DNA from 3 places in the Alkaliphilus metalliredigens QYMF genome. Region 2 is predicted to be linked to each of the others. Evidence: riboswitches for the same ligand, from Rfam matches in the RefSeq annotation. Region 2 holds a riboswitch; each other region holds the start of a gene.
The links. A riboswitch is a leader RNA that binds a small molecule or an ion and turns the genes downstream of it on or off. The one in region 2 is predicted to bind molybdenum cofactor.
Positions count from the first base shown of each region.

Region 1: linked by a shared signal. The riboswitch ahead of moaA (GTP 3',8-cyclase MoaA) and the one ahead of AMET_RS05050 (substrate-binding domain-containing protein) in region 2 are both predicted to bind molybdenum cofactor.
Region 3: linked by a shared signal. The riboswitch ahead of AMET_RS15590 (molybdopterin molybdotransferase MoeA) and the one ahead of AMET_RS05050 (substrate-binding domain-containing protein) in region 2 are both predicted to bind molybdenum cofactor.

Region 1 is NC_009633.1:4,186,546-4,196,611, reverse strand. It holds gene AMET_RS20130 (NADH-quinone oxidoreductase subunit NuoE family protein) at 128-607, shown strand; gene AMET_RS20125 ((2Fe-2S) ferredoxin domain-containing protein) at 652-1,011, shown strand; gene nuoF (NADH-quinone oxidoreductase subunit NuoF) at 1,081-2,877, shown strand; gene fdhF (formate dehydrogenase subunit alpha) at 2,893-5,574, shown strand; gene AMET_RS20105 (ferritin-like domain-containing protein) at 5,703-6,200, opposite strand; molybdenum cofactor riboswitch at 6,368-6,488, shown strand; gene moaA (GTP 3',8-cyclase MoaA) at 6,599-7,561, shown strand; gene AMET_RS20095 (hypothetical protein) at 7,565-7,975, shown strand; gene AMET_RS20090 (extracellular solute-binding protein) at 8,069-9,424, shown strand; gene murB (UDP-N-acetylmuramate dehydrogenase) at 9,623-10,066, shown strand, end outside.
Region 2 is NC_009633.1:1,066,309-1,076,374, forward strand. It holds gene ribD (bifunctional diaminohydroxyphosphoribosylaminopyrimidine deaminase/5-amino-6-(5-phosphoribosylamino)uracil reductase RibD) at 1-200, shown strand, start outside; gene AMET_RS05035 (riboflavin synthase) at 205-861, shown strand; gene AMET_RS05040 (bifunctional 3,4-dihydroxy-2-butanone-4-phosphate synthase/GTP cyclohydrolase II) at 947-2,158, shown strand; gene ribH (6,7-dimethyl-8-ribityllumazine synthase) at 2,160-2,621, shown strand; molybdenum cofactor riboswitch at 2,872-2,996, shown strand; gene AMET_RS05050 (substrate-binding domain-containing protein) at 3,122-3,985, shown strand; gene AMET_RS05055 (ABC transporter permease) at 4,000-4,692, shown strand; gene AMET_RS05060 (ATP-binding cassette domain-containing protein) at 4,692-5,399, shown strand; gene AMET_RS05065 (Spo0E family sporulation regulatory protein-aspartic acid phosphatase) at 5,491-5,697, shown strand; gene AMET_RS05070 (CBS domain-containing protein) at 5,820-6,239, shown strand; gene AMET_RS26815 (hypothetical protein) at 6,372-6,503, shown strand; gene AMET_RS05075 (hypothetical protein) at 6,551-6,898, shown strand; gene AMET_RS05080 (LCP family protein) at 7,086-8,024, shown strand; gene AMET_RS05085 (MASE3 domain-containing protein) at 8,236-9,960, shown strand.
Region 3 is NC_009633.1:3,210,354-3,220,419, reverse strand. It holds gene AMET_RS15600 (nucleoid-associated protein) at 1-244, shown strand, start outside; gene AMET_RS15595 (ATP-dependent metallopeptidase FtsH/Yme1/Tma family protein) at 492-2,264, shown strand; RNA gene ssrS (6S RNA) at 2,430-2,609, shown strand; molybdenum cofactor riboswitch at 2,696-2,812, shown strand; gene AMET_RS15590 (molybdopterin molybdotransferase MoeA) at 2,936-4,165, shown strand; gene AMET_RS15585 (molybdopterin biosynthesis protein) at 4,214-6,139, shown strand; gene AMET_RS15580 (MOSC domain-containing protein) at 6,156-6,599, shown strand; gene polX (DNA polymerase/3'-5' exonuclease PolX) at 6,713-8,440, shown strand; gene AMET_RS15570 (putative polysaccharide biosynthesis protein) at 8,462-10,006, opposite strand.

The DNA.
Region 1 (10,066 bases), 1.8 Mb from region 2:
TTATATTTACATAAATATAGTATGATTAGTGTATGGTGTATGAAACAGGGATGAGAAGCGTTATTTATTGACTGTAGTATGGAATGTAGATCAAGAAGGATTTTTAATGAAATAAGGAGGGGACATAATGAAAAAAACCAGTTTAACTGAAGAAAATTTTCAAAAGCTTCAGATAGTGATGGAAGAAGAGAAGGGTGAAAAGGGTCCATTGATGCCAGTTCTACATGAGGCTCAAAAAATCTTTGGATGTATTCCTTTAGAGGTACAGAAGAAAATTTGTGAAGAAATGAAGATACCCTTAAGTGAAATTTATGGGGTTATCACATTCTATTCCCAATTTTCTTTAGAACCTAAAGGAGACTACGTTATCGGTGTTTGTATGGGAACCGCATGTTATGTAAAAGGGGCACAACCTATTCTGGATAAGGTCAGTGAACTAATTGGTGCAAAGGCTGGTTGCAACTCAGGGGATGGAAGATTTTCTCTTGTGGCAACACGATGTATTGGTGCCTGTGGATTAGCTCCAATACTTACAGTTAATGAGGATGTTTATGGTAGATTGAAGTTAACGGATATACCGGGTATTGTTGAAAAGTATCAAAAGTAATCAATCAAAGACGTTTAATAGAGGGAGGGTTTTAAGTGAAATCAATGGCAGATCTTGAAAAGATTCGTAATGCAGCACTTGACCAGGTTAATCTTCGAACAGAAAAAGGTGGAACCAGAATTGTTGTAGGTATGGCAACCTGTGGGATTGCATCGGGGGCAAGACCAGTGATGATGGCATTAATGGAAGAAGTGAAAAAAAGAAATTTAGAACACATTATTGTCACACAAACAGGCTGTATAGGGGTCTGTAAGTATGAGCCCATTGTTGAAATCTACAAAGAAGGTGAAGATAAGGTAACCTATGTAGACATGACAGCTGAAAAGGCAAGAAAAGTAATCCTAGATCATATTGTCAATGGCAATATTGTATCAGAATATAGCATTGGTGCCTACGAAAAGTAGTTTTGTCAGGGACTCGTAATAAAGACAATAGCGCTTAAATGACCAACAATTATGTAAGGGGGTAAAATCATGGATTTATTTAGATCACATGTATTGGTGTGTGGCGGAACAGGCTGTGCATCTTCAGATTCATTTAAAATGATAGATGAATTTGATGAAGCATTTAAGAAGTATGGGCTAGAAAAAGAAGTTAAACTCGTTAAAACAGGCTGCTTTGGATTGTGTGAAGCGGGACCCATTGTCATTGTCTATCCAGAGGGCGCCTTTTATAGTCATGTAAAGCTATCAGATATTGACAGAATTACAGAGGAACATTTATTAAAGGGACGGATTGTCACTGACTTATTATACAAGGAATCATATGTAGGTGACCAGATTAAGGCCATTGATGAAGTTGGATTTTATAAAAAACAAACAAGAATTGCCTTAAGAAATTGTGGCGTCATCAACCCTGAGGTCATTGAAGAATACATCGCTTATGATGGATACAAAGCTTTAGGTAAGGTTTTAACAGAAATGCAGCCAGAAGAAGTCGTTGACATCATGAAAAGATCTGGCTTAAGAGGCCGAGGTGGTGGTGGATTCCCTGCGGGGCTGAAATGGGAATTTACAGCAAAGGCTGAGGGCGATGAAAAATATGTAGCCTGTAATGCCGATGAAGGAGATCCAGGAGCCTTTATGGATCGCTCTGTCTTAGAGGGAGACCCTCATGTTGTGATAGAAGCCATGGCCATAGCGGCATATGCCGCAGGAGCCAATAGAGGATATGTGTATATTCGAGCAGAGTATCCGATTGCTGTTGAACGCCTTGAAATTGCCATTGGGCAGGCGCGGGAAAACGGTTTGCTAGGGAAGGACATTTTTGGAACAGGATTTGATTTCGAATTGGAGATTCGACTGGGAGCTGGAGCCTTCGTTTGTGGAGAGGAAACCGCCTTAATCAACTCTATCGAAGGAAAACGTGGAATGCCAAGACCAAGACCACCATTTCCTGCCCAAAAGGGAATTTGGAATAAACCGACGTTACTCAATAACGTAGAAACCTATGCAAATGTACCACGAATTATTTTAAATGGAGCAGAATGGTTTGCCAGCATTGGAACAGAGAAATCAAAAGGAACAAAGGTATTCGCTCTAGGAGGAAAAATCAATAATACTGGACTTGTTGAGATTGCAATGGGTACGACCCTCAAGGAAGTGATTTATGATATTGGTGGTGGGATTCCTGATGGAAAGGCATTCAAGGCCGTACAAACCGGTGGTCCATCTGGAGGCTGTATTACAGCGGAGCATCTTGATACACCCATTGACTATGATAACTTAATTGAACTAGGATCCATGATGGGATCCGGTGGAATGATTGTCATGGATGAAGATAACTGTATGGTAGATATTGCAAGATTTTTCTTAGACTTTACTGTTGAAGAATCCTGTGGTAAATGTACGCCATGTCGTGAAGGAACAAAAAGAATGTTAGAGTTATTAGATATTATCTCAGAGGGCAAGGGGACCGTTGCGGATCTTGATAAACTAGAGAGTCTTGCCAAGACCATCAAATCATCTTCATTATGTGGCCTTGGACAAACGGCACCAAACCCGGTATTATCAACACTCAAGTACTTTAGAGATGAATATGATGCACATGTTCATGACAAAAGTTGTCCAGCAGGCGTGTGTAAAGCCTTAGCTAAATATCTAGTAGTGAGTGAATTATGTAAAAAGTGTGGCATTTGTGCTAAAAAGTGTCCAGTAGATTGTATTAGTGGCGTAAAGGGTAAAGAAGTTTATTTAATTGATCAAGAAAAATGTATTAAATGTGGTGCATGTTTAGAAGCTTGTCCATTTAAAGCGATTGTGAAGAAGTAAGAAGGGGGCGAAAAAATGATTGCATTGACTATTGATGGTATGAAAGTCCAAGTTGAAGCTGGGACAACAATATTAGAAGCAGCTAGTCAACTAGGCGTAGAAATACCAACTTTTTGCCATGATCCAAGACTAAAGCCTCATGGGTCCTGTAGAATATGTGTTGTTGAAATAAAAGGAGGTAGAAATCTACCTACTGCATGTTGTACGCCTGTTGGTGAAGGTATGGAAGTGTGGACGGAAAGTGATGATGTAATAGAAGCAAGACGAGAAATATTAGATTTAATGCTGGCCAATCATCCATTGGACTGTTTGACCTGTGACAAGGCTGGAAGATGTACATTACAGGACTTGTGTTACAAGTATGATATAAAAGAGTCCAGTTATGGTGGAGCGAAAAAAGAATACGAAACAGATGAATCCAACCCATTCTACTATAGTGACCAAGAGAAATGTATTCTTTGTGGTAAATGCGTATATGTCTGTTCTCAGCTTCAGGGGACCGATGCCATCGGTTTTGCTGAAAGAGGATTTGATACTCATATAGCCACACCATTTGATAAAGGACTAGAGCATTCCACTTGTGTTTCTTGTGGAAACTGTGTATCTGTCTGTCCCGTAGGCGCATTAATGCCTAAGAGCAAGGAAAAGTTTAGATATTGGGAGACAAAGTCCACTAGAACAACTTGTGCCTATTGCGGTGTAGGATGTCAAATGGACCTTCTGGTTAAGGATAATAAAGTTGTGGAAGTAGATCCAGCAATGGGGCCATCTAATGAAGGATTACTTTGTGTAAAAGGAAAGTTTGCCTTCAATTTTATCAATCACCCGGATCGACTAAAAAAGCCATTGGTCAAAAAGGATGGAAAACTAGTAGAGACCAGCTGGGAAGAAGCCTACCAAGTTATTGTTGATAAAGTAAAACACACTAAAGAGAACTTTGGACCAGATACAATTGCAGGCTTTTCATCGGCTCGTTCATTGACAGAAGAAAATTATTTAATGCAAAAAATGATGAGAGCAGTGATTGGCACAAACAATGTTGATCATTGTGCACGACTCTGACATTCCTCTACAGTTGCAGGTCTTGCAACTACATTAGGAAGCGGTGCCATGACAAACAGTGTTGCTGAAGTAAAGCAAGCTGATGTCATTTTTATAACGGGTTCCAATACAACAGAGAGTCATCCTGTTATTGGAGCACAAGTACGTCAGGCAGTGAAAAATGGAACGAAACTCATTGTAGCTGATCCGAGAGAAATTGATCTAGCTCAAGATGCTGATGTATTCTTAAAGATTAAGCCAGGAACCAGTATTGCCCTATCTAATGCAATGCTTAATGTAATTTTTGAAGAGGGCTTAGAAGATAAAACCTATATAGAAGAGAATACAGAAGGAATTGAAGAACTAAAGAAAGTTGTACAAAAATATACCCCAGAGATGGCTGGAGAGATTTGTGGTGTTAAGCCAGAGGATATCCGTGCAGCAGCACGTCTATATGGTCAAGGCGTTAGAGGAAGTATTCTTTACTGTATGGGAATCACCCAGCATCACAATGGAACTGAAAGTGTCATGAGTTTATCTAACTTAGCATTAGCCACAGGTAACTTAGGAAAAGAAGGAACTGGCATCAACCCACTAAGAGGGCAAAATAATGTACAGGGAGCCTGTGACATGGGTGCATTACCAAATGTAATGCCTGGATACCAGCAGGTAACAAATGCAGAAGTGATTAACAAGTTTGAGAAGGCTTGGAATACAAAGCTTTCTAATAATGTTGGATTAACCATTCCAGAAGTAATGCATAAAGCAGCCCATGGTGATGTGAAAATGATCTATATCTTTGGTGAAAATCCGATGGTCTCTGATCCAGATACTCATCATGTTGAAGAAGCCTTAAAGAATAGCTTTGTTGTTGTACAAGATTTATTCTTAACAGAAACAGCAGAACTAGCAGATGTGGTGTTACCCGCAGCTTCCTTTGCAGAGAAGGATGGTACCTTTGTGAACACAGAAAGAAGGGTACAACGAGTCAGAAAAGCTGTGAATTCTCAAGGAGAAGCCAAGGCTGATTGGATGATTTTCATGGAATTGATGAATCACCTAGGATACGACAAGCAGTACAAAAACGTTGAAGAGATCTTTGAGGAAATTCGACAAGTGACACCGCAGTATGCAGGAATCAGCTATGATAGAATTGAGGATATTGGAATTCAATGGCCATGTCCTACTGAAGATCATCCAGGAACAAAGTTTCTCCATACAGGAAAGCCTGCCAGAGGAGCTGGATTGTTCATGGCAGTGGAACATGTGGAGTCAAGTGAACTAGGTAATGAGGAATATCCACTCATCTTAACAACCGGTCGAATTCTATATCAATATCATACCAGAACAATGACAGGAAAGACCGAGGGAATTAATCAAATGGCACCAGAGAGTTATATTGAAATGCATCCAAATCTAGCCGTGTCTCTAGGGATAACGAATGGAGAAACTGTTAAGGTGAAATCTCCTAGGGGTGAAGTGCGAACAAAGGCAAAAGTCACAAAAATTGTTGATGAAAATGTTGTGTTCATGCCATTCCATTACTTTGAAGGAGCAGCTAATGTATTAACTAATGGAACAGACTTGGATAAATACTGTAAAATTCCAGGGCTTAAGGTGACAGGTGTTAAAGTTGTAAAAATAATAGCAAGATAAAAAAAGATGGCCTACACTAGGCCATCTTTTTTATTGGACATAAACTAGTAAAAGGAGTCACAAGCGACTCCTTTTACTAGTTTAAATTTAAGTGAGATATGAGTCGATGCCAGAGCATCAGACGAGTGCTATCCCCCCCAAGGTTGATACATATATTCTTTCATATGACGATCATATTCTTCTTTAAAAAAACGTTCATGACCTTCTTCCCATGTGGCTAGGGTAGTGAAGAGTTTTTTTACTTTAGGTTCTTCAGCCTTTAAGGCAGCATCATGATAAAACTCTGCAAAATCTTTTTCCATTAAGTAAGCACTTCTTAAGACAGTTAAATCTGGTACCATAGATTCACTTAATGTGTGTTCTAACATTTCCTTAGTGGCCCGTTCTTCAAAGATATTATTTTCACGGTTAATATCCATTTCTACTTCCTTGACTTCATTGTTACTCACCATATGGTTAACCTGATCTTCTAGGAAGTGATAATGATCTAGCTCAACTTCTGCAAGTTTTTCAAACATTTCTTTAGCACTAGGTAAGGTCATTTTTTGAGCATTTTCTTTGAAAAATTGATGGCCCTGCTTTTCCATTTCCATAGCATACTTAAGAACGTTAATATACTTTTTCAAGGTATCCTCTCCTTTGATAAAATATTATCAATTAAATTATAGCACAATGAAACTAAAAAAAATACACAAGATAGGGACTTTATTGAAAGGGAAGTACAATAATTATCCATAGCTAGTTTCAATTTGTAAAAAAGTCTGATATAATAAAATGAGTTACCAGACAATTCAATAAAATTTATTTCCGAGTTACTTTTCCTAAGGGCAAACTGTCTAAGGTTAGTGGCCGATAGGTACCTAGAGAAATTTTTGTGCCTCCCAACATTGGAAAGGAAATATACTAGCTATTTAAGCTAGTCCTTTCGAGGACTAGTTTTTGTTTTATATATTCATATTTATCCGAAAAAAAGTTAATCCAAACACCAGCACATCATTAAGTAGATGATTAAGGGGGAAAATACATGAAAGACACATTCCAAAGAAGCATTAACTACATGAGGATTTCTATCACGGATCTATGTAATTTGCGTTGTCAATATTGTATGCCTGAAAAGGGAATCTATAAAAAAACACATCAAGATATATTAACCTTGGAAGAAATCGAACAAATCGTCAGAATAGGTGCGGAAAATGGTATTAATAAAGTACGAATTACTGGTGGAGAACCTCTAGTTAGAAAAGGGGTCATCGGATTAATTAAAAATATTTCAAATATACCTGGAATTCAAGATATTGCATTGACCACCAATGGGCTCCTCATTAAAAAATATGGAGAAGCATTAAAAGATGCGGGGCTAAAAAGAATTAATATTAGCATTGACTCTCTAAGACCTGACAGATATAAAGAAATCACCAGGGGCGGCGATTTAAGCCAAGTGTTGGAAGGGATACAGGAAGCCCTGCGCTTAGGGATGACTCCTGTGAAGTTGAATGTTGTTGTGATCGGAGGATATAATGAGGATGAAATAGAGGATTTTGCTAATTTAACAGTAGATGATCCTATTGATGTTCGATTTATTGAGTTGATGCCTATTGGGGAAGCAAGTGGTTGGGCAAAAGACCGTTTTCTATCCAATGAGGAAGTGAAAAGTAAAATTGAAGGATTGGTTCCTATTATAACAGATGCCACTAGCCCAGCTAGACTCTATAGACTGCCGGGGGCAAAAGGAAGGGTTGGCTTTATTAATCCTATTAGTAGCCATTTTTGTGAGAGCTGTAATCGTATTCGAGTCACAAGTGATGGGAAACTGAAGCCATGTCTTCACAGTAACCACGAAATTGATTTATTAAGGGTGGCTAGGGAAAATCCTGAACAGATTGGAGCAGTGTTATCTAACGGGATTCAATTAAAGCCTGAAAAACATTACCTATATACCAACAAGCATGAAATGAGTGCAAGAAGCATGTCTGAAATTGGGGGCTAATGGATGCAAAGGATCCAAGGAATTTATGATAAGGACCAAGGGGGAAACTGGCATCAATGTGAAAGTATTTTGGTAGAAGTAAAGAATCAAGAAGAACGCCAATTGAGTTTTATCACCTCCAAGGGATTAAAAGAATTAGTTGAAACTACTGGAAAGGGATTTTGTCATAATCGGTTTCAAGCTAACTTTATAGTGGAAGGCTTATCCTTGAAAGTGCTGAATAAAGTGGATTTATATGAGATGGGGCAAGCTGTCATCAGAATAACAGAAATAGGGAAACACTGTCACCCAAATTGTCCCCTGATCTCAAAGTCTAGAAAATGCCATATTCAAGAACATATCTTTTTTGCAAAGACGATCAAAACAGGAGATGTACAAATAGGAAATTCGTTGAAAATCCAATCAAGGGCCTAGAATAGTCTAGGCCCTTGAGTCATTTTTGCATATATACATTCCCTATGAATAATCAAATCTAAAGATGAATAAATTGGAGTAGGGGGAATGTATATGGCCAAGAGAAAACTTAAAAATGGTATCACCCTTTTTCTGTGTATCATATTTGTTTTATTTATGATAATAGGACCCTTTTACTTATTGTTTCATCGTCCTAATGAAATGAACTACAATAAAGTAAAAGATAAGCCGGAGTGGACTGGCGTCATTACATTCTGGGACTACCCACGATTAGATCAAAGTACGGGCACAAACTTCAGGTGGATTTATGATAAAATTCGGGCATTTGAAAAGGCTTATCCCGGTGTATACATTCAATTTAAGCCCTTGACCTGGGAAAGAGGACCCATACAAGTAGAGTCAGCTGCCAAACTAGGACAGCTACCTGATATCATACCCATTGGCAGCGACTATAGCTTGCTCCATAAAGGCTTATTGGAGCCTCTAGACCCATTTTTATCTGTTACTGAAATACAGGACTTCCGTGAAAATGCCCTGGAGGCTGTGACTTATGACGGCCGTATATGGGCAATGCCCTGGATGATGACCACTTACACCATGGCATTAAATTTGGATATTTTTCAAGATAGGGGAGTGGAGCCTCCTATGGATGGCTTGTGGCATTACGATGAATTTATTGAAAAAATGAAAGTTTTGACATTTGCTAGCGAAGAGGATGGAAAAATCGATCATTATGGCTTGGGAGGATTTATTCAACCGGGATATTATAACCTATGGGGAATTTTACTGAGTGACGGAGGCGAAATCGTTGATGAAGGGTTACATTATGTATTTAATGACCATCGAGCTCAAAAGGGGATAGAAAAACTAATCAATTTGAAAAATGAGTATGCTGTGATGCCAGAAGACTTTGGAGAAAACAATGCCAATGACGCATGGACACACTTTTATCAGGAACAAAAAACAGCTGTCTATCCTACAGGCACTTGGTCATTAAATGTTCTGAAACAGATGAAACAGGAGGGGACTGGATTTAATTATTCTATTGCACATTTTCCAATAGGAGAAAAGGGAGCCCCCATTACAATGAGTAACATGGTAGGATCCTATGGGATGACAAAACAGCAGGATCCTTTGAAATTAGAAATGGGTGTGACTTTTTTAAAATTTTTATCAGAAGAAAAGCATCAACAGGAGTTGACGCGATTAGGTGTATTCCCAGTTAAAAAATCCGTAGGAAATATATACGAAGCAGATCCTTTAATGACGATGATTTATGAGACCCTCACTTATACAGAAATACCGCCGCCTCATCCATATTGGAAGGAAATTGATGAGATTATTCAAAATGAAATTAGACAAGGGGTATTGGAGAAAAAAACACCACAACAAGTTTTACAGGATGCTGAAGAGAAGGTAAATGTGCTGATAAAAAGCAAACAGCAATGATCTATTGTCCAGAATAATTGACCCAATGAAAAAAAAAAGTTATACTAAAATGAGAAAAAGCAAGTAAGTGAAGACAATAAAGTGCAGTGGTTCCTTTGATTAAGAGAAGCATTAATTGATAGCAGTAAGGAAAGAATGATAAATGAATAAAACGAGCTTGATTTATTGGAAGCTGAATGAGATATAGGAGTGAATGAAATGGACAAGGAAAATTTATATCAAGAATTTGTTGCATTAATGGGAGAAGAGCATGTATTTTTGGAGGAACCAATGAAAAAACATACATCATTTAAGATCGGCGGACCTGCTGACTTATTGGTGATGCCAAGAACAGTAGAGGAAATTCGACAATCTGTTGAAATATGTAAGAAAAGTAAGACTCCCTACTTTGTGATGGGTAATGGTTCCAACCTTCTGGTGCGTGATAAAGGCATGCGATGTGTTGTGATAAAAATTGCGGAAAATTTTAATGAGGTTCGTTTTGAAGGAAATCATGTGATTGTCCAGACGGGAATTTTGTTATCTACCCTTTCAAACCAAATTGCAAGGGCTTGTCTAAAGGGATTTGAGTTTGCTAATGGGATTCCAGGCACAGTGGGAGGCGCTATAACCATGAATGCAGGTGCCTATGGCGGAGAGATG
Region 2 (10,066 bases):
ACAGTGCATTGCAGGAAGGAATCGTAGACAAGGTTGTTTCCTTTATTGCACCTAAGATAGTAGGTGGCGCCAAGGCCAAAACCCCAGTAGGGGGAGACGGAATTAAATATATGAAGGATGCAATTCAGTTAACAGATATTCAAGTAAGAAAATTTGGCCAGGATATTATGATTGAAGGATACTTAGGAAAGGGAGAATAGACCTATGTTTACAGGATTAATAGAAGAAATAGGAACTGTTGAAGCTGTGAGAAAGGGCTCTAAATCAGCCCAGTTGACCATTAAAGCCAAGCAAGTGGTAGAAAGAGTCAAACTAGGGGATAGTATCAGCACAAATGGTGTTTGTTTAACGGTGGTGGAATTTGGGCAAAATGGATTCACAGTGGATGTTATGCCGGAGACCATGAGAAGAAGTAATCTTAAAAATGTAAAGCATGGTAGTTCTGTGAATTTAGAAAGGGCACTTAAGCTTGGTGACCGATTAGGTGGGCATATGGTTTCAGGACATATTGATGGTGTGGGAATCATTCAAGGAATAGAAGAAGAAGATAATGCCACATGGGTGACCATTAAAGCGCCTATTGGGACTCTAAAGTATGTTATTGAAAAGGGCTCCATTGCCATTGATGGAACAAGCTTAACCGTGGCTTATGTGGATCAAGAAACACTTAAAGTGTCCATTATTCCACTGACTCGAGACGAGACGACATTGTTAAGCAAAAAAGTGGGAGAAGAAGTCAATTTAGAATGTGATATGGTTGGAAAATATATTGAACGGTTGACGATGTTTAAAGAAGCAGGAATGAAGGAGCAAACAAGCGCCATAGACATGAATTTTTTACAGGAAAATGGATTTGCTTAAGGAATCAGAAGAAAATAATGAGTGAAATAGACCATTATATTGACCGGTTATTTTCTGGGAGAGGACTAAGAGAGGAGTGTATAAATTGAATAAATTTAATACTATAGAAGAGGCTATCGAAGAGATCAAAGCAGGTAAGATGATTGTTGTGGTGGATGATGAGGATCGAGAAAATGAAGGGGATCTTTTGATGGCGGCGGAAAAAGCCACCCCGGAGACCATTAACTTTATGGCTAGGTATGGGAGAGGACTCATATGCACACCCATGACTAAGAGTGCATTACAGAAATTGAATATTTTTCCCATGGTAACGGATAACACGGATCCAAAGGAAACAGCCTTTACTGTTTCTGTTGATTCAGTTGAATGCACAACGGGTATTTCTGCCGGTGAACGGGCTTGTACGATACTGAAGCTAGTTGACCCAGGGGCAACGGCTAGGCACTTCACAAAGCCAGGGCATATTTTTCCTTTAGTAGCCAAAGAAGGTGGGGTACTAAAAAGGGCAGGACACACAGAAGCTGCTGTGGATTTGGCTAGAATGGCGGGGCTTGACCCTTCAGGAGTGATTTGTGAAATCATGAATGAAGATGGAACCATGGCCAGGGTGCCAGAACTGATGGAATATGTTAAGGAACATAATTTAAAGATTATCACCATTGCTGATTTAATTTCCTATAGAAGTAAGCATGAAAAATTGGTAGAAAAAGTTACTGAGGCAGTCCTGCCAACTAAATATGGAGATTTTAAAATGGTGGGTTATGAAAATAAGCTCAATGGAGAGCACCATTTAGCCCTGGTTAAGGGTGATGTATCGGGTGGGGAACCTGTGTTGGTAAGGGTGCACTCTGAGTGTTTAACAGGAGATGCCTTTGGTTCATTAAGATGTGATTGTGGTGAACAGTATGCTGAGGCTGCTAAGAAAATTCAAGATGAAGGCAGAGGAGTACTGTTGTATATGAGGCAAGAAGGCCGTGGGATTGGATTAATCAATAAGATTAAAGCCTATGCACTTCAGGATGAGGGGATGGATACAGTGGAAGCCAACCTGGCTCTGGGGTTCCCGGAAGATATGAGAGACTACGGTATCGGTGCTCAAATATTAGCGGATCTAGGGATTGAAAAAATTAGAGTGATGACAAACAACCCTAAAAAACTATCTGGTATTACGGGTTACGGCATCGAAATTGTTGAAAGAGTGTCGATTGAAATGAATCATAATGAAAGAAATGAATTCTATTTAAAAACCAAGAAAGATAAAATGGGACATTTATTAAATATGGAGGAGGAAAAGTAAAATGAGAGTATACGAAGGAAAGTTAATTTCAAAGGGACAAAAATTTGGCATTATTGTGGGAAGGTTTAATGAGTTTATAGGAGGCAAACTGTTATCAGGAGCTATAGATGCCTTAAAAAGACATGGCGTGGATGAAGAGAATATCGAGATCGCATGGGTGCCTGGAGCATTTGAGATGCCTTTGATAGCAAAAAAAATGGCGAAGTCTCAAAAGTATGATGGTGTCATTTGTTTAGGAGCAGTGATTAGAGGTGCCACACCGCATTTTGACTATGTATCTAGTGAAGTCACTAAGGGTGTTGCCAGTGTATCACTGGAAACAGAGGTACCAGTGATTTTTGGTGTACTGACAACAGATACGATCGAGCAGGCTATTGAAAGAGCCGGTACTAAGGCAGGAAACAAAGGCTTTGAAGCCGCTGTAACTGCTATTGAAATGGCTAATTTATTAAAAGAATTTTAATTATCGAATACAGTCTGATTGTTATAGCATCAAGATGAAAAAGGTGTTTCTTTTGCTCAAAATTGAGAAAAAGAAACACTTTTTTTCATCTTTGTAAATCGCTACCAACAAATAATAATTTGTTACTTCTTTAGGAATTCTAATTACAATGGACGCAAAACAAAGTGAGAGTTGTTTTTTTGACTGGTGAAAATATTGACACTCCATTAAGGGGTAGGGTATGATTAGAATAGATAGAAAGACTAATGAAATGATATTAATTCTCCGAGCTTATGACTCCTAATAGATCAATGGTCTGATGGAGTGCAAGCCTGTAGGGTATTGTTGGAAACAATAATGCCTCCCATAGCGGAAAGGAGTGCGCAAATCTAATGCGACGCCTTTTTAGGCGCTTTTTTATAGACTAATAAGGTGTATTTTGTTATTTTTCTGAAATGCTCTTGAAAAAAGTTTTGTTACCAGGAGCAATATAATTGGGAACTTTTAGGGGGATTAAAGCGATGGAAATAAGAAAATGGCATGTTTTACTAATGACAGTACTCTTGGTGGCAATGACTGTGATTGGCTGTAGTCAGGGAGCCATAGATGATCATAAAGAAAGTGGTCAATCTACAGGAAATAGTATTCTTTTAGCGACAACAACCAGTACAGAAAATAGTGGTCTGCTAGATGATATTTTACCTATCTTGACTGAGGATACAGGTGTTGAAGTCAAAGTAGTGGCGGTTGGAACGGGACAGGCACTTCAAATGGGGAAAGATGGAGAAGTTGACGTAATATTGGCTCATTCTAAAAAGGCTGAGGATGAGTTTGTCCAAGAAGATCATGGAATCCAACGGTTTGACGTGATGTACAATGATTTTGTATTAATTGGACCTAAGGATGATCCAGCGGATATTGGAGTATTGGCAAAAAATGATATCCTAAAAGCCCTCTCCATTTTTCAGAATACAGAGGAAACATTTCTTTCAAGGGGAGATGACTCAGGGACCCACAAGATGGAGCTGCAGTTATGGGAAACCTTAGGGATTGACCCTAAGGGACGATGGTATGTATCGGCGGGACAAGGTATGGGTGCTGTCATTCAGATGACCAATGAAATGCTGGGTTATACCTTGTCTGATCGAGCGACTTATCTGTCTATGAAGCATAACTTAGACTTAGATATTATACTAGAAGGCGATGGAATGCTTTTTAATCAATATGGTGTGATTGCAGTGAATCCCAATAAGAATGTTCAAATTAATTATGAGGGTGCAATGATTTTGATAGAGTGGCTTTTGTCTGAAAAGGGCCAGGGATTAATCGGTGAGTTTGGTCAATCAGAGTTTGGTCAGTCTTTATTTATACCTAACGCCAAGTAGTAGGGGGGAGCTAGATGGGACAAATACTAGAAGGGACAAAAAGTGCATTGATGCTCTTATTATCCTTTGATCGAGAGATTTATGGAATTGTTGGACTATCCTTATATGTTACATTGACAGCCAGTATAATCTCTAGCTTTGTGGCAGTACCCCTGGGTATTTTGCTGGCTGTTAAGGATTTTCCCATGAAGCAGTTTGTTGTTAGATTTGTCTATACTATGATGAGTCTACCTCCAGTGATTGTGGGATTAGTTATCTTTTTATTGTTTTCTAGAAGTGGTCCTCTCGGTGTGCTTAGAATTATCTATACCCCCACAGCCATGATTGTGGCACAAATTTGTCTTGTGATGCCGATCATTATAGGGATTGTCTATAATGGTACCAAGGAAAAAGGGAGAGAGATTCAGGAGGTAGCTGAAACATTGGGAGCCAACAAAATGCAAACCTTAGTCCTACTGATTAAGGAATTGCGTATCAATATCTTCGCTGCTATTGTGACTGGTTATGGTAGAGCCATATCAGAGGTAGGGGCTGTCATGATTGTAGGGGGAAATATTAGAGGAGATACACGGGTGATGACAACAGCCATTGCCATGCTCAAAAGCCAAGGAGACTATGAAACAGCCATTGCCATTGGTATTGTGTTGTTATTACTATCATTTTTAATTAACTCAATTCTATATAAACTTCAGCAGGAGGAATCATAATGCAACTACAGATCAAAGGCCTACAAAAATCATATAAGGGGCAAACTGTTCTTTGTATTGAGGAGTTAACAATCCCCCAGGGTAGTTTTTTCGGGATTATTGGACCCAATGGGGCGGGTAAAAGTACTTTGATTAAAATGATTGCAGGACTTATTGAGCCTACCAATGGCTTAATTGAATATAGTGGCGCTAGCATCACCGATGAGATTAAACAAAAAATGACATTGGTTTTTCAAAAACCTTATTTATTGCGGACTACGGTCTTTAACAATATTGCTTATCCATTAAAAATAAGAAAGATAGAAAAAGAAGAAATCCAAAGACGAGTGGACCGCTTGCTAAGAGATATGGAGATAGAGCATTTAAAAGATCAAAAAGCATGGACGCTCTCAGGAGGAGAAGCCCAAAAAGTTGCCTTAGCCAGAGGGATCATTTTTAGTCCAGAGCTTTTACTATTAGATGAGGCAACGGCTAACCTGGACCCAACATCCGTTCTCATGCTGGAAAAACAGCTAAAGGCGTTTTTCCATGAAAACAAAACCACAATTATTATGATTACTCACAACCTTTATCAGGCAAAGCGCCTTTGTCATGATGTTGCCTTTATGAAGGATGGAAAAGTGATCGAGGTAGGGAATCAAGAAAAAGTAATGAACTATCCAGAAAGTCATCATACCAAAGAGTTTATTTGTAATGAAAAAATATAATCATATAATGATCTTTTAACCTTTACACAGAACTTACGTTCGGATAGAATGGACATAGGGTTGATAGGGTTGAACATTGGGGGGGATGGATATGGAAGGACCAACAATAAAGGAATTAGATGAATTATCTGAAATGATAGAAGCAATGCGAATTAAGCTTAATTATATTATCCGATGTGATGATGAACTAGAGATCACACATGAAGCAATGGAGATGAGTCAACAGCTGGATAAAATGCTTAACAGCTATGAATGCTTAAAACGATCCATTAATGAAAAACATAGAAAAAATCAATGAAATATGATATAATATAAGCGGTGTAAGTACTAACATGACTTACACCGCTTATATTTGTAAGGCTAATTTCAAGTATTAGACTAAGAATAAGAAGTACTAAAGAAGAGCAAGGGGGAGAATAAATGAAAGTAGCATTTTTTCTAACGCCCAAGAATGAAATTGTTTGTGAAAATATCGATGCCACCATGCGCCAAGTATTAGAAAAAATGGAATATCATCGATATTCAGCGATTCCATTAATAGATAAAGAGGGAAGATACGTAGCTACAATTACAGAGGGTGACATACTTTGGGAATTAAAAAATAAAGCAGACCTAACATTTAAAGAGACAAATAAGATATTCATTAAAGATATTCCAAAGTATGTAAAGAATAGAGCCGTTTCAATTAATGCAGACATTGAAGATCTATTAGACCTTGTATCAAATCAGAACTTTGTTCCTGTGGTGGATGACAATGATGTATTTATTGGGATTGTTAAGAGAAGTGATGTAATCAATTACTGTTATAAAAACTTAGTGAAGATTGAAAGTACAGAATAAAATATAGATAAATTCGGCTAGTATTTAGGAGGATTAGAAATTCTTCTGGATACTAGTCCTCTTTTATTTGAGGAACAATTCATATAGAGATGAATACAATAATTAATATACTCTCTAAAAGAGGTGACGGGTATGTGCAAATTAGAAGAAGTGCGCAGAACTATATTACTCATTATATTCATCGCAATAGCGATTATTTTTATTGCTGACTTAGAAGACATTCCAGGACCTGCTGTACCTAGTCTACCAATCATCATTCCATAATATAAGGTGGAATAAGGGACAAATACATAAGGGGGAGGAGGAAATGAATGTTTTCACCAGACCAATTGAATGAATTAATAAAGGAAGTTATGATAAATCAACAAATGGGGAGCAATGATAATCCTAATCAAAATAAACATAAGTATAAACATGAAGAGCAACAGAATAAAAGTCAGTTCAATATCACCCCATCTCAAGCACTGGTGGTTTTAGGCCTTTTAACCGGTGCACTGCAGGTGGTATCCGTTTTAGTGGATCGGGAGCAATCTGTTCAACTGGTTTTATCTGGATCCCTAAAAAAGAAGGAACAGTCAGAATTAGAAAAAGTAATGGGGCAAATTGGACATCTTCCCTTTGATGAAGTCGTGAAAGCAATGATGGGGAGGTTGAAATAAAATGAGACTTAATTCATAGGACTTTTCATTCTTATGTATGAAGTCTCATTTTATGATTAAGCAGTATAATCTGTGCAATGATGAGAGCGTATCTCGTCAATGTTTGACAAAAAAACAAGGATTGCTTATACTTAGTTTTGAGAATGAAATATCATCATAACTTCAGTACGTGAAGGGAGAAAGTGCCGTGAAAAAATGGCAATGGGCTGTGGTAGTTAGTTTGTGCTCTATCATTGTGGTAACAATGATTTATGGTTACAGCATATATAGAGGATATAAAAATACACTCAATCATATATCGGTTATCAGTGAAAACGTTGATATTGAGCAAGGGGAAGAATTCTATAATCAAGATGAACTAGAGTCCTTTGTGATGTTAATCTATGGAATTAGTGCCCGTAAACAACTAGGGGATATGGGGAGATCAGACACAATGATGCTGGCTTTAGTAGACCCTAATGAAATGGAGATCAGCCTTATCTCTATCCCTAGGGATGCATATGTTCAAATCCCAGGGTATCGAATGGATAAAATCAATGGGGCCTATCCTAGGGGAGGCTCAGAGTTGATGATGAAAACCATCGAAGAATGGCTAGATATCCAAGTAAACAGCTTTGCTTCTATTAATTTCCAAGGTTTTGTTGATTTGGTAGATTTGGTTAATGGGATCAAAGTGGAAGTGTCAAGAAAAATGGAATATGATGACCCTGCAGATGGGACAAGGATTCGATTATATCCAGGAGAGCAAGTGTTAGACGGAAAAAATGCCCTGGACTTTGTGCGCTTCAGACAAAGTAATGATGGAAGACATGCCAGTGATTACGATAGAATGTTAAGACAGCAGGAGGCACTACAAGCCTTAGCAGGGAAAAAGACTTCAGTTCGAACACTGACTAGGGCCTTTGACATGATGAACATCTTAAGTGAAAATGTACAAACCTCTTTAACGCCTGGTGAATTAGAGAAATTAATTCGCATCTTTTTATCCTTTAAACCAGAGGACTTACAAACTACCTCTATTCAAGGAGAGGGATACTATCACAATGGCGGATGGTATGAACGAGTACCACAGACGGAAGTGGAGCGAATTCAAGAGATTATTCGAGGATTTTTAAGTATAAATTAAGTAGAGAAGAGCATCTTCCAAGCCGGGTAAGGAGGATGTCTTTTTTTAATTGATATTCATTTTTGATAATCCCTACAATGGGCTTATTGCCTGAAATAAAGACGCCTTCAACGATCAATATATTTTTTGTTTAATAATGATATTTTACTTGCCAAATCAATATTAAAGAGGATTTTCAGAGAAAATGTAGAAATGTGGAGAAGTGAGGCTTTTGTATAGAATAGACAATGAATTTAATGGGGTGATGCTTTTGTTTAGTGTAAAGGAAAAAAAAATAGAGCTGGATCAGCAATATATGAAGCTTATATGGCTCTGGGTGGGTTTATTAGCTACATTTCATTTTGTAGGTGTATTGGGGGAAAAGTACTACACTGTTTTAGAAATCAATTCCTTTATATACCATCATACATATTTGGAGTTTATTAGTATTATCATTTCATTTATGATCTTTATTGTAACCTACTACACCTATGATAAAAACAAACGTGCAAGGTTACTGATTTTTTTTCCTATGTTTTTCATTGTTGGAATGATAGACTTTTTTCATACAATGGTTTATGAGGGGATGACAGGTTTTTTTGTAGAGAGTAATGCTCCTATGGCAACCACATTTTGGATAATAGGTAGGTTGATCTTTGCCATGGGGATGCTGGGTGCTGCTTTAGTGCCCTATCAATTGAAAACCAACTATAAAAGAGTGTATTTTGTTTTAGTAAGTATAGGCGTTTCTGGACTTGTATTTTATTTAGTCGCTTATCAGATTCATTTATTCCCAGCTTTGTTTATAGAGGGGCAAGGGCTAACGCCATTGAAAGTTGTCTTGGAATACTTTATAATGGCCCTCATGATAGGAGCAATATTTTTATATATGAGGGACTATCAGAAAACAAAAAACCTAGTTTTTATATATGTGATCGCAGGATTGTCCTTTGGAATTTTTGCTGAAGCATCCTTTACCCTCTATAAGAGTGTTCATGATACATACAACTTCATGGGACATATTTACAAGGCAATTAGTTCATATTTGATTTTTAAGGGTATTTTTATTTATAATTTAGATGCACCTTATTTAAAGCTAGCTGAAGCTCGAACAAAGCTAATAGAATATACTGAAAACCTTGAGGAAATAGTTGAAGAAAGCACCCAAGAGGTAAAGAAAGTCAATGAAAAAGTCCTAGAGGACTTGGAGTATGCCAGAAGAATTCAACAGTCATTACTGCCGGAGAAAGAGCTACTCATTGATGGTATCGCCTTTTCTTCAGAATATATCCCTTGTAGTAACTTGAGTGGTGACTTATATGATGTTTATAAAATTAATGACGACTGTATCGGTATTTTCATCGCAGATGTAGCGGGGCACGGTGTGTCTGCGGCCTTGATGACCATGTTTATAGAAAGAGTGCTGGTTTCTGATACCATCAATACAATTCAGGGGATTGAGGACTCTTGCGAAAAGCCCTTGATGAATCTATATAATGTGTTTAATGAATCTGATTTTCCCGATGAAATGCACATTGCGGTTTTTAATGCAATCTATCATATTCCAACCAAAACATTATCCTATTGTACAGCAGGGATGAATTCTGTGCCAATGGTGGTGAGGAATAGTGGAGAAGTAGAAATGCTAGATCAAAGTCAGGGATTCCCTATCTGTAAGCTTGGAGATTTCTTTCATCCCCAATATGTAAAAGCTGAAGCCCGACTGGAAGAAGGAGATCGAATCTTTTTCTACACCGATGGATTGGTGGAAAATTTTAAAAGCCATACATTAATCCAAGAAAATACATTGAAGAAAATGTTGTATGAGAATAAGCATTTATTAGGACCAGAGTTGAAGATGAAAATAAGTCGAGAGATCTGTAAGAGAACCCAGATAGAAGAAATTGAGGACGATATCACTTTTTTAATTATGGATATTTTACAGTCTAAAAGATAAAGATTGATTAAAGGATAAAGGATTTAAGAAAGGCTGGTATCCTCCTTGAAGAAAAAAGACACCACATATCCTGAATAGAAAGACCACCTTAGATGAAAAATAAAAG
Region 3 (10,066 bases), 2.1 Mb from region 2:
AGAGATGAAAAATAATTATATAGAGCATTTAAACAATGAAGGATTTCAAGTAACGGGATTTGAAGTCAACAAGGAGTGGGTAGAGAAAAAGCTTAAAAGAAAGGCCATCAAGACTGATACGGGTTTTGATATTCGAAATGAACGAGATATCTTTAATGATCCACATAAATTTTCTGTTCAACGAAATGGAGACGGAACCATTAATATTGTGCTTAAAAACATACGAAACTTCGTAGAAAAATAGAACATGAATCGTGATTTTAGATATTGTTAATGAGATTGCATTCCTTGAATCAAAATATAAGGTGTGAAAATCTAAGTATGACAGCGTATGAATAAGCATTACCCCTATAATCTGTATCAATAGAATATAGAGGCCATGAAACAAACTTTTGCTTTGATGTCGAATGTGTTAACATAATATATCTGGTTAAATGAAACACCCCTTACATACCAAGTTTTTTAACTAACTTTTGAAAGGGGGTTTTTTTATGTTAAAACTAACTAAAAAACAATTGATTATAGTACTTGGTATTGCTATTGTTGTTGTGAGTGCAATTGGTTATGCCGTTTATACTCAATATTTTAATGAGGATAAACTGGAGATTAGTTATACTGCTTTCTTAGAAAGTACAGAGGCAGGAGAAATTAGAACCGTCAATCTATCGGAAGGTCCTAAATTGACAGGAGTCTTTGAGGATGGAAAACAGTTTATAACAGACCATCCAAGAACTGACAGTTTGAAAGAAAATTTGTTATTACATGGAATACAGGTCAGAGAAACAACAGACCAATATTCTGTTGTTCAAGTAATTACATTTGTTGTTTTGATAGGTGGATTTATTGGGGTCGCCATCTTTTTATCTAAGAAAAATGCGACACAAACCTCTAAGGAATACGACAAGATGTCTGATGTTGAGTTTTCTACTCAAAAAGACTCATCGATTCGATTTGCAGATATTGCAGGGAATCAAGAGGCGAAGGAAAATGCCATGGAGCTTGTAGACTTCTTGAAGAATCCAGAGAAGTATAGCCGTTATGGTGCAAAAATGCCTAAAGGGGTTATCTTATATGGATCTCCAGGAACGGGAAAAACGCTATTAGCAAGGGCTCTGGCCAGTGAGGCGGGAGTTGAATTTTTAGCTGTTTCCGGTTCGGATTTTGTACAGGTATATGCAGGATTAGGTGCTGGTAGAATCCGTAACTTATTTAAAAAGGCAAAAGACAAAGGAAAATGTGTCATTTTCATTGATGAAATTGACGCCATTGGAAAGAAAAGAGATCGTGGAGGTTTAGGTGGTAGCGATGAATCCGACAGGACACTAAATGCATTATTAACTGAGATGTCTGGATTTAAAGGTAGCGAAGGAATCATCGTAATGGCGGCAACTAACCGTCTGGATATACTTGATGATGCACTACTAAGACCTGGACGATTTGATCGTCAAATTGAGATAGGACTACCTGATCTGAAAGCAAGACAGGATATTCTACAATTATATACTCAAAATAGACCTATAGATCCAAAGGTGTGCTTACGAGGAATTGCACAACAAACTGTTTATTTCAGTGGTGCCAAACTTGAAAATTTAATGAATGAAGCAGCTATTTATGCAGCAAGAGAAGAAGCAGACTTTATTACGGAAGGACATATAGATAAGGCTTTTTACACAGTGGTAGCTGGAGAAGAGAAGAAGGATCGAAGTAATATTCAGCCAATTGATAGAAAGATTACTGCATATCACGAAGCAGGTCACGCTGTTGCCACAAAGCTATTGTGTCCCCAAAATAAAGTGACAAAGGTAACGATTATACCAAGCACCAAAGGAGCTGGTGGATTTAGTATGAATATTCCTCCAGATCAAATGTATCATACTAAAAATAGTATGGTAAATAGTATTAAAGTTGCTTTATCAGGAAGAATCATAGAAGAAATTGTTTTTGGACCAGATTTTGTCACAACAGGAGCCAGTAATGACATTCAAAAGGCAACAGAAATTCTAGGTGCAATGATCAAACAATTTGGGATGAATGATGAAGTAGGTATGATTAATTATGATGTTTTATTTGGTCGACAAGGTGCTTGTGACCAACGAGTAATGGAACTAACAAAGTTAAATATGAAGCGTTTATACGATGAAACAAAGGTGCTCCTAGAGAAGAGCCTTAACATTGTTGAGGCTGTGGCGGAGGACCTATTAATAAAGGAAACATTAAAAGAAGATGAAATCAATGAGATTTTCAGTGGATTTCAATCTATGTAATGAATGAACTCGAAGATAAAATTTTGATCCTATAAGTAAAAAAAGTCTTATAATGCAGGGATTCCGTGGAAGCTAGAAAGCAAGGAATGTTTTGAAGGAAAATCAGCCTTAAAAGGCAAAAAGTTCATTTTATATTTTCTTTGTTTTGGTGTATAATAAGTTAAAGACATTCTGAGATGTACGTTTTGAATCGTAAAATTCAACCGACAGTAAACATCCGGGAGACTAAGTTTTTACTTGGACTACATGCCACCGTCGAGTGGACTTAGGAAGAGTAAGGCAAGTCACCCACCTAGAGTGAGGTGCGGGTGTGAATTTTGCATCTGACGGCATCTTGGATTAAAAACCTCCTATTTATAGGAGGTTTTTGTTGTCTTAATAAAAATTGAATTTTCTGACCAAATGTGGTACGATAATAATGAATTTAATAGAATGTTACGAATTTCCGAGTGAGATTATCTAAGGCGATGCTACGATGACTTACCTCTGGGTAAATGAAGAAATTCTCTTGCCTCCCGAACTTGAAAAGGAAATTTGCTTTACATAAGAATTCTAACTAACGAATTCATATTTGTGTTAAAGCTAATCCTTTTGGATTAGCTTTTTTGTATTTAAGTGGGATATGAGTCGACGCCATAGCGTCAGACGAATTTGACGGGGGGGATATTCAAATGATTGAGTTATTAGATACTGTAACACTAGAAGAGGCAAAACAGATTGTCATTGAAAATTTCAAAGAAACATCCTTGGATAGTGAAAAGGTACCGTTATTTAAAGGGGGGGGGAGGGTCCTTGCTACGGACATCACAGCACCTATCGATGTGCCGGGATTTGACCGCTCTACTGTTGATGGGTATGCTGTTGTGGCTAGAGATACCTTTGGGGCCAGTGAATCTTTACCGAGCTTTCTAGACATGATTGGAGAGGTCGAAATGGGTCAAGGGACCTCATTGCATTTACAAAGAGGGCAAAGTTGCTATGTGCCTACTGGGGGAATGATTCCTGAAGGCTGTGATGCAGTTGTCATGGTAGAGTATACAGAGGCTTTAGATGAGAAAACAGTGGGCATTCAAAGTTCTGTTGCACCTAGAGAAAATCTACTGAAAAAGGGAGATGATCTGTCGAAGGGCGAACTAATCTTTAAAAAGGGACATCGTCTTCGGCCTCAGGATATAGGGGTGCTCTCTGGTATTGGATTTACGGAAATTGATGTTTATCAACCGATTAGAGTGAGTGTCATCTCTACTGGGGATGAAATTATTGGACCAGAAGAAGAATTGAAATTGGGGCAAATAAAGGATATGAATACTTATAGCTTAGGAATAGCGGCTATGGAAGATGGTTGCGAAATTGTGGCCACTGCCGTTGTTAAAGATGAGATAGAAACATTAAAGAATAAAGTTCAAGAATTGATGCAAAAAAGTGATGTGATCTTAATTTCTGGAGGGAGCTCTATGGGGACTAAGGATGTGACAAAAGATGTGATTGATGCCTTGGGAAATCCCGGTGTGTTATTCCATGGAATCGCAGTGAAGCCTGGTAAACCCACAATTGGGGGAAAGATATCAGATAAAGCGATTTTTGGCTTGCCAGGGCAACCTGTATCGGCCATGGTGGTCTATCAAACCTTAGTGCGACCATTCATCCACTTCCTTTATGGCTTAAAAGTGCATATGCCTTATATTGAAGGATCGGTTGCAGTCAACATTCCCTCGGCTCCAGGGAGAGAGCATTATGTCATGGTAGTCATACAGGAGGAAAATGGGGAGAAAAGAGTGTATCCTGTCCATGGAAAATCTGGCATGCTGACCACAATGACAAAGGCCCATGGATACATCTGCCTTGCTTTAAATCAGGAAGGTGTGAGCCTAGGTGATGCTGTTAAGGTGTATTTATTTTAGCTATTATCAAAAGATGTAATTTACTAAAGCAATTGGGGGGGCAATTGAATGGAAAAGAAAGAAAGAAGTTTATATTTGACTAGTATTCCTTTGGAAGAGGTCCGAGGGATGTATTTAAAAGCCATTGAAGAGCACGGAGGAATCCCTGAAAAAAAAGAGGAGATTTCTGTAGAAGAGAGTTTAAATCGGATTACAACAGATCCTATTTTTGCTAAAAAGTCTTCTCCAAACTATAACGCTGCTGCCATGGATGGCGTGGCGATCATCTGCAGTAGAACCTACGGTGTCTCTGAAAAAGAGCCGATACGGTTAATATCCCCGAGGGATTTTATATATATCAATACCGGCGGTGTGATTCAAGAACCCTATGATGGGGTCATCATGATTGAAGATATTGTGGAAATAGATCAGAATACAATTGAAATTCATGAAGCAGCTAAGCCTTGGCAGCATATACGTCCCATCGGGGAGGATATTATTGAAGGAGAATTGATTATACCAGCCAATCATAAAATTAGACCTATGGATATGGGGGCATTGATGGCTGGACACATGCAGGTCTTGTCGGTTTATCCTAAACCCAGTGTGGGAATCATTCCAACTGGATCAGAAATTGTTTCTGTAAATGATGAACTAATGGTAGGGAAAATCATTGAATCCAATGGGACGATGTTTAAGGCTTTTGTTGAAGAGGGTCATGGAGTGGCTAACTTGTATGGAATTACTCCTGATGATCCTGATATCTTGAAAGAGAGTATTAAAAAGGCATTAAAAGAAAACGATTGTGTTTTAATCAATGCAGGTTCATCAGCGGGCTCAAAGGATTATACTGTTAATGTATTGAGGGAGATGGGAGTGGTCATTGCCCATGGTGTTGCTATTAAGCCTGGAAAGCCTGTGATTTTAGCCATTGTAGACAATAAACCGGTTATAGGAATTCCAGGATATCCGGTGTCGGCATATTTTGTATTTGAGTTTTTTGTCAAGCCACTTCTAGATGTCTATCATCGCCAGATTCCACAACAAAAATCCATGACAAAGGCTATTTTATCTAGACGTGTTGTTTCTTCATTAAAGCATGAAGAGTTTATACGAATGAAGTTGGGGCTTGTGGGACAGAAAATGATTGCCACACCATTAGATAGAGGTGCCGGCGCGACTATGTCCTTAGTCAAGGCTGACGGCATCTTAATCGTGCCCCAAAGAAGAGAAGGGTATGAGGCGGGGAGTGAGGTGGATATTCAACTACTAAAACCCATAGAGGAAATTAAGCAGACCATTGTATCCATTGGAAGTCACGATGTTGTCATGGATTTATTAGCTAACCAATTACATCAAACACAACCAGATTTATTTTTATCCTCAGCCCATGTGGGAAGCTTGGGTGGTATCATGGCCCTAAAGAAAAAAGAATGCCATATGGCCCCAATACATTTGTTAGATGAACAAAGTGGGGAGTATAATGAAGCCTACGTGAAGCGATATATTGGCTCTCATGAGATGATGATAATTAAATTTGTTAAGCGAAGTCAGGGACTTATGGTGTCTAAGGGGAATCCTAAAAATATAAATCGGATAAAGGATTTGGTTCGTAAGGACATCCGCTTTGTTAATCGGCAGAGGGGAGCAGGAACCCGTATTCTATTAGAGTACTTCTTGAAAGAGGAAGAAGTTGATCCTGAGGGCATTGTTGGTTATGATCGAGAATTGACGACTCATATGGCTGTGGCCATGGCTGTAGCCAGTGGCAGTGCCGATACTGGACTTGGAGTTTATTCTGCAGCTAAAGCTATGGGATTGGACTTTATCCCAATTGCCTGGGAGGACTATGACCTCTGCTTACCCGCAGAGATGCTTGGAGATCAAAGGATACAAAGTTTAATCGAAACCATAAAAAAAGAAACGTTTTTAGCTCAAGTCAACGCTTTAGGTGGATATGATACCAGTGAAATTGGAAACGTAGTCAAAATATAGTTGAGGAGGAATCATTATGGCAAAGGTAGTGGCGATTAATATCAGTAAAGAAAAGGGAATTCCAAAAGAACAAATTGAAAAGGGGACCTTCGTCGAAAATTTTGGTTTGGAAGGGGATGCCCATGCTGGTGATTGGCATCGACAAATAAGCTTATTGGGTCAGGAAAGCATTGATAAGATTAAGGCCCTGGGTATGGAAGAATTAGAAGCTGGGAATTTTGCTGAAAATATTACAACAGAAGGGATCACCCTATACGAGCTTCCCATTGGTACCAGGCTTAAGATAGGGGTGACCATTCAAGAGGTGACTCAAATAGGGAAGGAATGCCATCAACGCTGTGCTATTTTCCACACAGTGGGGGATTGTGTCATGCCACGAGAAGGGATTTTTACAAGGGTGATACAGGGTGGACTTGTTTTACCAGGGGATACAATCGAAATAATAGAAGAAGATAGATAACCTATAAAAAGAGCGTCTTCGACGCTTTTTTTGATTGTGCTGATTTTTAGGAAGGAAATCGTCAATAATAGTTGAAACAGGTAAAATGAAGCAAAGGGTGAAGGAGTGAAAAGATGGATAAAAAGGAGATTGCCAATATATTGGAGGAAATTGGGATGCTTTTAGAGCTGAAGGGAGAGAACCCCTTTAAGGTCAGAGCATATTATAATGGAGCTCGAGCGCTGGAATTGTTAGAAGAAGACATTGAAGAGCTAGTCAACAGCGGGGAAATTCACAAGGTAAAGGGAATCGGAAAAGCTTTAGCTGAAAAGATCACTGAGCTAGTTCAAGAGGGGCACTTAGCATACTATGAAGCCTTGAAAGATGAAACGCCTGAAGGACTCTTTGAAATTTTAAAAGTCCCTGGTATTGGCCCGAAAAAAGTAAAGGAGCTTTATGAAAAACGATCCATCACAACATTAGGAGAGCTAGAATACGCTTGCTTGGAAAATAGATTAATTGATTTAAAGGGATTTGGAGAAAAGACGCAAAATAAAATTTTATCTGGCATAGATCACATAAAAAAACACCGGGGGCAACATTTGGTGTCCACTGCACTAACACTAGGGAATCAGCTGCTTAGAGAACTCCAGCAACATTCTAGAATGATAAAGGTCAGTTTAGCCGGGAGCATTCGTAGACGAAAGGAAATTGTAAAGGACATTGATATCATTGGTTGCTGTTTGGAACAGGATCGTGAAGATATTATGGCATTTTTTACTTCCTTGACAGGTGTGACAGACGTGATTGCCCAGGGAAAAACAAAAAGCAGTGTGTCATTAGATATGGGAATCAATGTGGATTTAAGAGTGGTAGATGAAAGCGAATATGCCAGTGCGCTGCATCACTTTACAGGAAGTAAAGATCACAATACGGCCCTCCGTCATCGTGCTAAGACTATGGGGCTAAAAGTCAATGAGTACGGTGTGTTTAAAGGGGAAGAGAGATTACCAATTCAGGATGAAAAAGCGCTATTTGATGTGTTGAAGCTTTCATATATTCCGCCGGAACTCAGGGAGGGGATGGGAGAAATCGAAGCAGCTGAGGCTGGAAGGATACCCAATTTAGTTGAAAGAAAAGAGATTAAGGGTGTCTTTCATGTGCATAGTCACTATAGTGATGGGGTTAATTCTATTGAAGAGATTGTACAAGCAGCGATAAAAGAAGGATTCCAATACATAGGCATATCAGATCACAGTCAAACTGCCTTTTATGCCAAGGGACTAAAGGTAGAGCAGGTACAAAAACAACATCAAGAAATCGAAGTCCTCAGAGAGGAATATCCTGAAATTACCATATTGAAAGGGATTGAATCAGATATTCTCCCCGATGGATCCTTAGATTATGAAGATGAAGTATTGGCTTCCTTTGATTATGTGATTGGTTCAGTTCACTCTCAATTTAATATGGAAGAAGAGATAATGACCAAGCGAATTATCAAAGCCATAGAAAACAAGTACCTGAGGATATTGGGGCATCCAACGGGGCGATTGCTTTTATCAAGGAAGTCCTATCCTGTTAATCTAGAAAAAATCATTGAAGCCTGTGCCGTAAATGATGTGGCCATCGAGATTAATAGCAACCCACACCGTTTGGATTTGGATTGGAGAATGTGTCGCTACGCCAAAGAGCAAGGGGTGAAGTTAGTGATTGAGCCTGATGCCCACAGAACAAGTGGAATAGATGATGTTCAGTATGGGGTTGGTATTGCTAGAAAGGGCTGGCTAGAGCCTAAGGACATCATCAATACCAAACCTGTGGAGGTTGTGTTGGATTACTTTAAAAGAGGATCACACTCCTAGGATAAAAGGATAAGATGTTGCTTATCCTCTAAATATGTTCATTAACGTTCGAATTTCTAGTGTTTTGGTAACCAATAGGGCTAGTGCATAGCTTAGGATTCCTAGGGTGGAAGCCAATAGGGTGCTCCAGGTATTGGAATGCATGAAGCCATAAACAAAGTGATAACTGTAATTCATTGTCATAATCATAAAAAGTGCACAAATACCAGGCTTGATAACGGATTGAATCAAAGGCACCTTGAGTTTGATAATCCGATGAAGAGAAATCGTATTTAACACAAAGATAATGAAAGTAGAAAGTAAAAAGCCAATAAAGAATCCATTAATCCCATACTTAGGATTTGGAACCAATATATAGGTGCAATAGAGCTGAATGCTCATACCAAGCATATAATTGATGGTGGTGACCACCTGCTTGCCTAATCCATGCAGGATACCAGAGATGGTATGCTGCATGCACAAAAAGAGGGTACCATAGCTGATGATGGATAAATAACGCCCGACCTCCTCGTGATTATAGATGAGCTCAGCTAAATGGTTACCAAATATAGCATAGACAACCATGGTTGGAATGGCAACCAACAGGGTCATTCTTATGGCTAAATTGGATTTATAGGTGACGTCATCTACATTATTGAGGGCCATTTGCTCAGATACATTGGGAATCAAATTAATGACCAATGCACTGGTGACGGTAAAGGGTAAAAAAAGTAAGGGCATAGCCATTCCGGATATTTTTCCGAATGTTTCAACAGCTTCTATGGAAGAATAACCTGCCACAATCAGTCGTTGGGGAATTAATACGGCATTAACTGTTTGCATCAATGTAGAAATCAAGCGGCTTAAGGTTAGGGGTACGGCAATAAAAAGAAGCGATTTTGATATTGCTGGCATGGACTCTGTAGGTCCCATGATGACCCTAGGGACATTTTTAAATTTTTTAATTTGAAATCGTAGAATTAAATACAATAATCCAAAAAATTCTCCAATTGAGATGCCAATAATTGCAATGATCGCTGACATAATTGGACTAGAAGGCCTTTGGTAATATAGATATCCCAGCACAAAGATAATTCGTGTGAGCTGTTCTATGATTTGAGCTGTCGCCGCAGGCTGCATGTCCTTAAGACCGTAGAAAAATCCTCTAATGATGCTGGAAAAACTAATGAGTGAAATAGAGGGTATGCAAAAGAGAATCAAATAATAGAGTCGGGGGTTTTTAAGGACCTCTGTGGTAATCCATTCAATTCTCAGGGAAACGAAAATGGATAAAAATAAGGATAAGGTACCCCCAATGGCTAGGGCAATGGTTAAGATTTTATAAATGCCAGTGTGATTTCTTAAGGAATTCTCCTTTGCAACCATTTTAGAAACGGCTACTGGGATTCCTGCTGTTGGAATTGCAATTAATACCATCAAGAATGGAAAAACCATTTGATAAAGTCCGATGGCTTCAGCTCCAATCAAACGTGAAAGAATAATTCGATAGACGAAGCCCATTGAACGAACAATGAAGTTTACGATGGTTAATAGAATAATTCCGAATAAAAAAGAGGACTTTTTCAAAGGATCACCTCCAATACTTGGTTTAGGTTGTAAAGATGAAATAATGTTCATTTCAGGTGT